3 linked regions of the Tunturibacter psychrotolerans genome follow. The protein of the gene in region 2 binds, or shares a complex with, the protein of the main gene of each other region. Links are inferred from orthologs where the notes say so. Each region holds a gene or a part of one and is shown on either strand. Other genes may lie near its edges.

The links.
Region 1: the proteins of RBB77_RS10765 (region 2) and RBB77_RS11535 are in contact, whole or in part, in a crystal structure (PDB 6I1P), measured with the Thermus thermophilus proteins. The link is inferred for Tunturibacter psychrotolerans from one-to-one orthologs. Residues at the interface, in WP_096411117.1 of Thermus thermophilus: Ala56, Arg57, Asn58, Asp59, Arg62, Phe63, Ala110, Ser113, Ser114, Gly115, Gly116, Met117, Asn119, Gln125, Asn126, Asp134, Val135, Tyr136, Val137, Pro138, Gly139, Cys140, Arg143, Glu145, Ala146, Ile148, Tyr149, Ala150, Met152, Gln153; in WP_096411123.1 of Thermus thermophilus: Val22, Thr23, Val24, Pro25, Tyr26, Pro27, Val31, Ala32, Leu33, Phe37, Pro64, Ala65, Asn94, Met95, Leu96, Arg97, Cys98, Ile99, Phe100, Phe119, Glu120, Met121, Ala122, Asp123, Tyr124, Glu125, Tyr126, Asp128, Leu129, Lys144.
Region 3: the proteins of RBB77_RS10765 (region 2) and nuoD are in contact, whole or in part, in a cryo-EM structure (PDB 6KHJ), measured with the Thermosynechococcus vestitus proteins. The link is inferred for Tunturibacter psychrotolerans from one-to-one orthologs. Residues at the interface, in WP_011056552.1 of Thermosynechococcus vestitus: Leu46, Met47, Tyr48, Thr50, Ala51, Cys52, Phe54, Ile55, Glu56, Ala58, Ala59, Ile61, Gly62, Ser63, Arg64, Phe65, Asn76, Pro78, Thr89, Thr91, Lys93, Met94, Ala97, Leu101, Met123, Phe124, Ser126, Asp127, Ser128, Tyr129; in WP_011057128.1 of Thermosynechococcus vestitus: Pro17, His18, His19, Pro20, Ser21, Met22, Val25, Arg27, Met29, Thr31, Ile38, Asp39, Cys40, Glu41, Pro42, Val43, Ile44, Gly45, Tyr46, Leu47, His48, Arg49, Gly50, Met51, Lys53, Ile54, Asn57, Arg58, Pro65, Tyr66.

Annotation. Positions count from the first base shown.
Region 1 is NZ_CP132942.1:2,781,341-2,784,494, reverse strand. The notes cover bases 376-3,091. They hold RBB77_RS11535 (NuoI/complex I 23 kDa subunit family protein), read right to left. Parts: upstream 2,128-3,091; coding sequence 1,624-2,127; downstream 376-1,623. Other genes in these bases: RBB77_RS11525 (hypothetical protein), read right to left, coding at 2,726-3,091; RBB77_RS11530 (hypothetical protein), read left to right, coding at 2,167-2,718; RBB77_RS11540 (homocysteine S-methyltransferase family protein), read right to left, coding at 421-1,521; metH (methionine synthase), read right to left, coding at 376-424. Outside these bases: more of metH, read right to left, coding at 1-375; more of RBB77_RS11525, read right to left, coding at 3,092-3,154. UniProt on the Escherichia coli protein: NDH-1 shuttles electrons from NADH, via FMN and iron-sulfur (Fe-S) centers, to quinones in the respiratory chain. The immediate electron acceptor for the enzyme in this species is believed to be ubiquinone.
Region 2 is NZ_CP132942.1:2,587,447-2,590,675, forward strand. Bases 214-3,004 are described here. They hold RBB77_RS10765 (NADH-quinone oxidoreductase subunit B), read left to right. Parts: upstream 214-1,195; coding sequence 1,196-1,813; downstream 1,814-3,004. Other genes in these bases: glnD ([protein-PII] uridylyltransferase), read left to right, coding at 214-1,148; RBB77_RS10770 (OmpA family protein), read left to right, coding at 2,038-3,004. In the rest of the region: more of glnD, read left to right, coding at 1-213; more of RBB77_RS10770, read left to right, coding at 3,005-3,229. UniProt on the Escherichia coli protein: NDH-1 shuttles electrons from NADH, via FMN and iron-sulfur (Fe-S) centers, to quinones in the respiratory chain. The immediate electron acceptor for the enzyme in this species is ubiquinone.
Region 3 is NZ_CP132942.1:3,956,197-3,959,634, reverse strand. What follows is about bases 376-3,375. They hold nuoD (NADH dehydrogenase (quinone) subunit D), read right to left. Parts: upstream 2,515-3,375; coding sequence 1,237-2,514; downstream 376-1,236. Other genes in these bases: RBB77_RS16505 (NADH-quinone oxidoreductase subunit A), read right to left, coding at 3,005-3,375; RBB77_RS16510 (NADH-quinone oxidoreductase subunit C), read right to left, coding at 2,514-3,005; RBB77_RS16520 (transcriptional regulator), read right to left, coding at 928-1,230; RBB77_RS16525 (NAD(P)H-dependent oxidoreductase subunit E), read right to left, coding at 426-935; nuoF (NADH-quinone oxidoreductase subunit NuoF), read right to left, coding at 376-425. Outside these bases: more of nuoF, read right to left, coding at 1-375; more of RBB77_RS16505, read right to left, coding at 3,376-3,412.

The sequences.
Region 1 (3,154 bases), 190 kb from region 2 along the record:
CAGCAGCGGCATTGCTGCGAAACTTTTCTTCGCCTTCTTTCAGCGAGATCGAGTTTACGATCCCCTTTCCCTGCAAACACTTGAGCCCCGCCTCGATGACTTCCCACTTCGAGGAGTCCACCATGAAGGGAACCTTGGCGACTTCAGGCTCGCTTGCCAGCAACTGCAGATAGCGCGTCATGGCGACGGCGCCGTCGATCATGCCCTCGTCCATACATATATCGAGGACGTTCGCCCCATTTTCAACTTGTTGCCGAGCGATGCTGACGGCTTCCTCGTACTTGCCTTCCTTAACCAGCTTGGCAAACCGGGGCGAACCTGCCACATTGGTCCGCTCGCCAATCATGATGTAGACGCCGGGCTGCTGGGTAAAGGGTTGTGATCCGGAGAGACGGAGCGGCTTCGGCTCGGCGACCACGCTCATGCTGCTCTCCTATGGCGACTAAGCTGTCGGGGAGCCATGCCTTCGAGCGCCTTGGCAATGGCAGCGATATGCTCGGGCGTATTTCCGCAGCAACCGCCGGCGATGTTGATCATTCCACCGCGCGCGAAGTCGCCCAGATAACGAGCCATATCCTGAGGCCCCAGATCGAACCCAGTTTCCGAGAGAGGATTCGGCAGACCTGCGTTCGGATAACAGGAGATTGCTACGTCAGCCTTCTCTGAGAGCTCTTCCAGAAATGGATACATCAGATCCGGTCCAAGTGAGCAGTTGAGACCAACCGACAGTGGTTTCACGTGCTCGACTGCGTTCCAGAACGCTTCGGTTGTTTGTGCCGAGATCAGCGTCTCGCCGCCACGCCCTACCGCTGCCGATATCATTACCGGAAGTTCCTTGCCGTCTAGATCGAACACTTCACGAATGGCGACGAGCGCTGCCTTGGCGTTGAGCGAGTCAAAGATCGTCTCTACAAGAAGAAGATCGACGCCGCCCACGATGAGGCCACGCACCTGTTGCGCATAAGCGGCCTTGACCTGATCGAAGGTGACTACACGGAATCCTGCATCATCGGCATCGGGCGAGTTCGAGAGAGACACAGTTAGCGGACCGATGGCTCCCGCAACGAACCGCTGACGCGAAGTTGCGGTACCGACACGATCGGCCCACTCTCGGCACTGCAGGGCCGATTGCTCATTGATCTCCCACGCGAGGTTATTGAGCATTGGATCGTCAATGATCTTCTGGTAAAATTCGGGATCCTTCCGGCCACCGTGCTCCCGCGGATCGTCCACGAAGAATTCGCTCTGAGTGATGCTGGTCGCCCCAAATGTATTGGTCTCGATGATGTCTGCTCCCGCCTCCAGGAACCTGCGATGAATATCACAGATCATCTTGGGCTGAGTGAGGGAGAAGAGGTCGCCATTGTTCAACAGATCCTTGGTAGAGTCTTTGAATCGCTCCCCGCGAATGTCTGACTCCTTCATGCCATAGGTACGGATCGTCGTTCCCATCGCTCCGTCGATAATGGCAATTCGGCTCTCGATAATCTTTTCAAGAGGATGCTGATTGGCTCTGGTCATTGTCATTAGATGTCCTTGCTTCGTTGCGCGGTGCGCTGGCGCCTGTCGAAGTCGACCAAGTCCCTAAAGACTGGTCGCTGGTTCAAACTTAATCCTAATGGTTTAAGCGAGAATCTCGGCTTGATCCTTGTCCGAACGGACAACGTCCGGAAGCATCGGAGCAGGAATGAGGAGGTCTTCTTTGCGCATGACAAGGGTCGTGGCATTGAGGCTGGCGAGTTCGAAGCCGTGGCCATGCGTAATGGCGTCGGTGGGACAGGCTTCGACGCAGTAGCCGCAGAAGATGCATCGGTTGTAGTCGATGTTGTAGACCTTAGCGTAACGCTCCGCAGAGGAGATACGCACTTCTTCAGTGTTCTCCGCGGCTTCGATGTAGATGCAGTTCGAAGGGCAGGCGGCGGCGCAGAGGAAGCAGGCGACACACTTCTCAAGGCCGTTCTCGTCACGCTGCAACTGGTGCTTGCCGCGGAAGCGCTCCTCGAACTTCGCCCCGCGCATGGGGCCTTTGCCGTCAGGATAGTTCTCGACTTCGGTCGGCTGGAAGGCCTGCTTCAGCGTGATGCTCATTCCCTTGGCAATGGCTGCGGCGTCGCGGACGATAGACATGCCTTGAGTATACGACGGAGCCGCTATAGGCTGGAAGCCATGAAAAGAGCCTCCCTGATAACCCCGCTGCTGGTAAGCCTTTGCTTTGCAGGAGTGAGCGCCGCAGAGGCTCACGCTCAGACTATTCCGACCGGGGTGATGGCTGAGCATCAGCACGCTCCTACGCAGCCTTCAACGAGCCTGGTGCTGACCATCGATGGCAGCGCCACGACGCTGTCATTGGCTGAGTTGTCGGCGATGCCGCAAACGACAATAACCGTACACAACGAGCACACCAAGGTGGACGAAACGTACTCTGGTGTTTTGCTCGGGGCGTTGCTCGCAAAGTACGGACTGCCGGTAGATAAAACAACCCACCAGAAGATGCTGCGAAGCTATCTCGTGGCGGAGGGGACGGATAAGTACTGGGTGCTGTATTCAGTTACAGAGATTGAAGGATCAGAGCACAACGGCACTGTGATTGTTGCGACCAACATGGGAGGCAAACCGTTGGGGGAAGACGGGCAGTTCAAGCTCATCAATAGCGAAGACAAGAAGCCGCAGCGCTGGGTGCGGAATCTGAGGTCTATCAGCGTTAGAACCGCGGAATGACCTCGCTCTAGTGAGTTGCGGAGTGGATGACGGCCCATGTGGAGATGACACTGGCAGCGGTCGTCAAGCCGCCGTATCTTGCATATATCTGAGCGGCTGCGTCGCCGGCCTGTTTGATGCTGTTGGTGGGATTAGGGATCTGGGGATCGGACGCGTTGCGAATGGCATGCCAGGAGAGATTCGGAATGCCCTGTAGCGCGCTGGCGACCATAGCATCGCCCATATCGCAGGCCTGCCCGAGACCTTGTAGCTTGTAAAAGTTCGTGGAGTCATCGAATGCGAAGAAGTCGGTTGTGACAATTGCATCGCTCGCGGAGCTCCAGATCTTTGGAGTAGGTCTGGCATTCGGAATGCGCGAGGCATTTGGTTGAGTGAGTGACGGCGTAATGGCCGCGAGAGCGCCAGCAGGTAACTTTGACGGAGAGTAGACCGCTTC
Region 2 (3,229 bases):
TGCTGTATCTGGCGGCGTTGCTGCATGACACCGGCAAGGGACGGAGCACGGGCGATCATACGCGGGAGAGCGCGCGGATGGCCGAGAGTGTTCTGGAGCGGCTGGAGTTGGATACCTATGAGAGCGGGCTGGTGGTGAATCTGATCGCGAATCACCTGGAGATGTCTGCTGCGCTGCGGAGAGATATCTTTGACGAGGAGACGGTGAGCGCGTTCGCGGGGAAGATGCAGACGCCTGAGGCTCTGCGGATGCTGACGTTGTTTACGTATGCGGATATCAATGCGGTTCATCCGGATGCGCTGACTCCGTGGAAGGCGGAAAATCTCTGGCGGCTCTATATCGCGACGGCGAATTATCTGGACCGGAGCGTGGATGATGAGCGGTTGGGAGCCCAGGAGGAGCGCGAGCTGGTGCATCGGGTGGTGGCGCTGCTGCCAGGGCAGAAGGCCGCGGTTCTGGAGTATCTGGAGGGTTTTCCTGAACGCTATGTGTTGACCAGAACTCCTGAGCAGGTGCGAACGCACTTCAAGATGGCGATGGGATTTGCGAGCGATCCGGTGCAGCTGGATTTTCGTTATGCGCCTGCGGTGAGCGAGTTGACGCTGGTGACGCGGGACAGGCCGCAGCTGTTTGCAACCATGGCGGGGGTGCTGGCGGCGTGGGGGATGAACATCGTTACCGCGGATGCATTCTCGAACCGGCAGGGCGTTGTGGTGGACACGTTCCGGTTCACGGACAGCTTTCGGACGCTGGAGATGAACGCTTCAGAACATGAGGCGTTTGTGAAGAGCGTGCATGATGTGATGACCGGGGCGGTGTCGGTGGAGAAGCTGCTGAGCGGAAGACGGAGAGGTAGGCGGAAGGCGCCACTCGTGGTGGTGGAGACGCGGGTGGAGTTCGACGACGAGGCTTCGTCGCACAGTACGCTGCTGGAGGTGGTGGCGCAGGACACGACGGGGTTGCTGCGTGCTTTGAGCCTGACGCTGGCGGCGCAGGGCTGCAATATTGAGGTGGCTCTGGTGGATACGGAGGGTGAGACGGCGATCGACGTCTTTTACCTGACGCGAAATGGCGCAAAACTGGATAGAGGCGAGGAGAAGCAGTTGCTCGAAGCCATGTTGCGGGCGATAGAGGATAACGCGCGCTAGATGAAATAAGCTGCGCGGACTGCTGTGAGGAGTTTTATATTAACGGTATGAGCACACCTAGCAGCGAAAACACGAGCAACGGCCGTCCGACAGGGACTCCGCAGAGGAACGATCGTTATATCTTTGGGACCCTCGACAGCTCCGCCAAAAACCATGAGAAGGTGACCGAGGTGAGCTGGGGGGAACAGCAGCCAGAGGGCATCGTGTTGGCTTCGATGGACGCTGCGATCAACTGGGTGCGAAAGAACTCTATCTGGCCGATGACCTTTGGTTTGGCATGCTGCGCGATCGAGATGATGTCGATGGGGGGGTCGCGGTACGACATTGCGAGGTTTGGGGCGGAGGTCTTTCGGCCGTCGCCTCGGCAGAGCGATCTGATGATTATTGCCGGGCGGGTTTCGCAGAAGATGGCGCCTGTGATCCGCCGGCTGTATGAGCAGATGCCGGAGCCGAAGTGGGTGATTTCGATGGGTGCCTGTGCGACCTCGGGCGGGGTTTTCAACAACTATGCCCTGCTTCAGGGGGTCAACCAGGTCATTCCGGTCGATGTGTACGTTCCGGGGTGCCCGCCTCGCCCGGAGCAGTTGCTCTACGCGATCACTCTTTTGCAGGAAAAGATCCAGCAAGAGCGCGGCAGTATGCGAAAAACCCTGAATTTGAGTTAACGCACCAAGAAAAGTGCGGTTTACTGGATGGGTTCCTCTTGCCCGCCTTAAGGGCGTTTTGCTTTTCTCGCTGGTAACCTATTGAAAATAGTGTCACCAAAGAGTATTTTTTTTCCCGGATGCATTAGCAACTGAAGTAAGCTGTAAGGAATCGAACCAACAAAACGATCCCTGTAGATGACGTGAAGGCTCGTAGAACGTAAGACTTGAGTGGAGGAACTCGTATGGTTTATCGCCCGTTTCGTAGTACACGCCGGTTTGTACTGGCTGCATGTGCAGTCGGCCTCGGAGCTGCCAGTCTCAGCGCGCAGACTTCCAGCACAGCCGCCCCGGTGGGGCCGAACCCTTCACGCGTCGATGTATTTCTTGGCTATTCGTACTTCGGCGCTCACGGCTCGGTAAAGCCGCAAGACATCAACTATTCGTCAATCGATATAGGTGCGATCGGCAGCGGCGCGTACTACTTTAACAAGTGGGTTGGCGGCGAGATCATGTTCGCGGCCCATCCTGACGGGAATAATGATGGCTTGTACGCGGCGTCCGCGGGACCAATCTTCCGTGCACCGCTGCAGAACTTCACGCTGTTTGCGCACGCCCATGCGGGCGGCGCTCGGTTGGGCGGACCCAACTCTGAAACGGGTGGGTATCACAACCCCTATCAGTGGGGACCAACCCTGACGGTCGGCGGCGGTATGGACTATGATCTGCCATTCTTCGACAATAAGTTTTCTCTGCGGTTGTTCCAGGCAGACTATCGCTACGTTCATGCGGATTACGGCCCACCAGTATTCCCTCCGACTGGTGGAGCGATCGGTGGACGAACGAACCTGGGCGGAGCTGAGTTGAGCACAGGCATTGTGGCTCACTTCGGTCATATCATTCCGCCTCCGCCGGTGACCTACTCCTGCGCAGTCTCTCCTGCCACGGTCTACCCCGGGGATCCGATTACGGTCACAGGAACACCGTTGAACCTGAACCCGAAGAAGACGGCGACCTACTCCTGGACAGCTGATGGTGGCACGATCTCGGGAACATCGACGACAGCCAACATCGACACGAAGTCGGCGAATCCCGGCACCTACACGGTAAAGGGCCACGTCACGGAAGGTGCGAAGCCTGGCGAGATGGCAGACTGCTCGGCCAGCTACACCGTGAAGCAGTTTGATCCTCCGACGGTAAGCTGCTCGGCGAACCCCTCCACGGTTGCTCCTGGAGATTCTTCGACCATCACCGCAACTGGTGTGAGCCCGCAGAATCGTCCTCTGACTTATAGCTACAGCGCGACGGCCGGCTCGGTCACTGGAAACACCTCGACCGCCACGTTGACCACGACAGGCGCAGCGCCAGGAACGATAACGGTGACTGCAAATGTGGTTGATGACAAGGGCCAGAGTGCTTCGTGCACGACGACGGTTA
Region 3 (3,438 bases), 1.4 Mb from region 2 along the record:
TTTTCGACGATCTTGAGCAGGTAACGGTACTCACCGCGCAGATAGATGAAGCCGAGCTTGGAGCCTATCGCAAGACCGGCGATCATCGTGCCTTCAATGACGGCGTGGGGATCATGCAAAAAGATGACGTGATCTTTGCAGGTGCCGGGCTCGGATTCGTCGCCATTGACCAGCACGTACTTCGGCTTCTCCGACTGTTTCGGGACGAAAGACCACTTCATGCCCGTCGGGAATCCAGCGCCGCCGCGGCCTCGCAGCCCGCTGGCCTTCATCTCGTTGATGATCCACTCCGGGCCCTTAGCGATGGCTTCCTGAACAGCCTTATAGCCATCGAGTTCAACATATTTGTCGATATCAGTGGCACCCAGGCCAAAGCGGCGGGAGACGATCTTTACTTCATCGGGATGCGAGACGAGTGTTGGCATTTACTTTACGTCCTTTCCCTGGCCGTCGCGATATATCTGGAAGAGGACATCAACCTTGTCGGTCGTGAGATTGTCATGGAAGTCGTAGTTGATCTGGATGGCGGGCGCCCAGGAACAGGCGCCAATGCACTCCACTTCTTCGAGAGAAAAGACGCCGTCTTGCGTCGTCTCTTTATGACCGATGCCGAGTTTATGTTTGCAGTGGTCAAGGATCTCGTAGCCGCCACGCAGCATGCAGGAGATATTGGTGCAGACTTGCACGTTGTATTTGCCTGCGGGTTTGGTGCGCAGCATGGAGTAGTACGAAAGCACGTTGCGAACGTCCAACTCAAGGATGCCGATACGCTCAGCGATTTCGGCGATGACTTCATCGGAGATATAGCCGACCTCGTCCTGCGCATAAAGCAGCATCGGGACGAGCGCCGAGCGCCTGAGCGGGTAGATGGTAACGAGTTTGTCGAAGCGGGCGGCCAGCTCCGGCGAAAAGATCGTATTGGCTATTTCACTCACTCTGCATCATCTCCCGCGCCAGCCGTTCGGCGGCAAGGTCCATCTCTTCGGCGACACCGTTCAGTTTAACCGTTCCATCTTCCTGCATGTTGAAGGTGGAACGACCACCGTCACTCATTTCCATCATCTCGTGCGTGAAACGAAGCCATCGGCTTGCCACACGAAGTGTAATCTCTTCAGCCCCAACTTCGACTACTGCGTGATGCGTGCTGTTCATTCCGTGGGCGGCGGCGTAGGAGCGAAGCAACGAAGCCCACGATGTCCAAAGTTCAGCTCTGAGGCGCGCTTCGAGCATCAGAGGTTAGCGGTCGATCTCGCCGAGAACGATATCGATCGATCCGATGACGGCTACAACGTCTGCAAGGAGACGGCCTTTGCACATGGTTTCAAGCGCCTGCAGCGTGGCGAATCCCGGGTTGCGCATATGGACGCGATAGGGCTTGGCGGTTCCGTCGGAGACGACATAGTAGTTCATCATCCCGTGTGGCGCTTCGACGGAGCTGGTTGCCTCACCAGCCGGAACTCCAAAGCCTTCGGTTACAATCTTGAAGTGATGGATGAGCGATTCCATCTGTGTCTTCATTTGTTCGCGATTGGGAAGAATGATCTTTGGCGCATCCGCGACGATGTGTCCTTCGGGGAGACCATCCAATGCCTGAAGGCAGATTTTGACCGACTCGCGGAACTCCTGCATGCGGACGATGTATCGCGCCCAGACGTCGCCAACATCGGAAACCGGCACGTTGAACTGGAACTTCTCGTAGCCGGAGTAAGGCATGTCGCGGCGGACGTCGAAGTCGACGCCGGAAGCGCGTAGAGGTGGTCCGGTCACGCCCAACGCAATCGCATCCGCAGCCGAAAGGTGGCCGACACCTTTGAGGCGATTTACCCAAATGGGATTCGTCTGCAGGAGGCCTTCGTACTCCTCAACGTGTGCGGGGAAGTTTTTAAGGAAGGTGCGAATCCTGTCGTAGATATCGCGCGGTGGCTCGACGCTAAGGCCCCCGACGCGGACATAGCTAGTCATCATGCGCTGGCCGGCAACTGCTTCGAAGATGCGCAGCAAATCTTCGCGTTCACGGAAGCAATAGAGGAATACGGTGAGCGCGCCGATGTCCATGGCGTGTGTGCCGAGCCAGACCAGATGCGACTGGATGCGGGTCAGTTCGTTGAAGAGGACGCGAAGATAGATGGCGCGCTCGGGAATCTCAAGGCCCAGCAACTTCTCCACTGCGAGGCAGTAGGCGAGATTGTTGGTCATGGGACAGAGATAGTCGATGCGGTCGGTCATGGGGACGACCTGCTGATAAAACTTCGCCTCGCAGGTCTTCTCGATGCCGGTGTGGAGATATCCGATGTCAGGGGCCATCCCGACGATGGTCTCGCCATCGACTTCGATCACCAGTCGGAGAACTCCATGGGTCGAAGGATGTTGCGGACCCATGTTGATGATCATGGTCTGGTCGCTGGGAGGAGGGTTCTGGCGATTCCGCGCGGAGTTGGCGATTAACTCGTCAATGCCCGGATTAACAGAATCAACTGGCGTCACTCCGGTGAGTTCTTCAACAGGGGGAGTCATTAGCGGTAGCCCTCCACGGGGTAGTCCTTACGTAAGGGATGCCCTTTCCAGTCTTCCGGCATCATGATTCGACGAAGGTTGGGATGGCCACTGAAGTGAACTCCGAAGAGGTCGAAGACTTCGCGCTCGTAGAAGTTAGCGGAGGGCCATACTGAAGTAATACTGTCGAGCGAGGGGGCGTCTCCGTCAAGTCGAACGACGAGGCGAACGCGCTGCTTCAACTTATGCGACAGAATGCTGTAAGAGATCTGAAAGCGCGGATCGGAGGGATACCAATCGACGGCGGTGACATCCTCAAAGAAGTTGTAACCAGCTTGCTGAACCGCTTTAGCGGCAGCGATGATATTCTCGCCAGCTACTGTGATGGTGAGTTCGGCTCGATCGAACTTGGCATCGGTTGCGAGATTGGCGAGAGCTTTAACCGCGGCGTTGTCGGGATGCGCATCGAAGACGGCCTGTTTGCCTTTAATGGCTGAAGCGGGATCGTACATTAGAGGTCCCCTTTATCGTTCGCCCAGTCCAGGATGCCTTTTTTCCAGACGTAGAACAGACCGACAGCAACGAAACCGAGGTAAACAAGCATCTCGTAGAAGCCGAACATGCGTGAGCCGGTGATAGCGGGCAACCGGCGGAAGATCACCGCCCAGGGAAGCATGAAGACAGCCTCGACGTCGAAGAGGATGAACAGCATCGCGACCATGTAGAAGCGCACCGTGAAGCGGCCGCGAGCGTCGCCCACCGGATCCATGCCGCACTCATAGGCTCCAGCCTTGGTGCGTGAATTTTTGTGTTTTCCGATGACAAAAGAGGCGCCCACCATGCCTACAGCGAGTCCGAGAGCGACCAGGACCTGAAGCACGAGTGGAAGGTAGTTCCAAATGTAGGGGTAACTGTACATGGCCATCTTCGACTCTAAGATTGCGG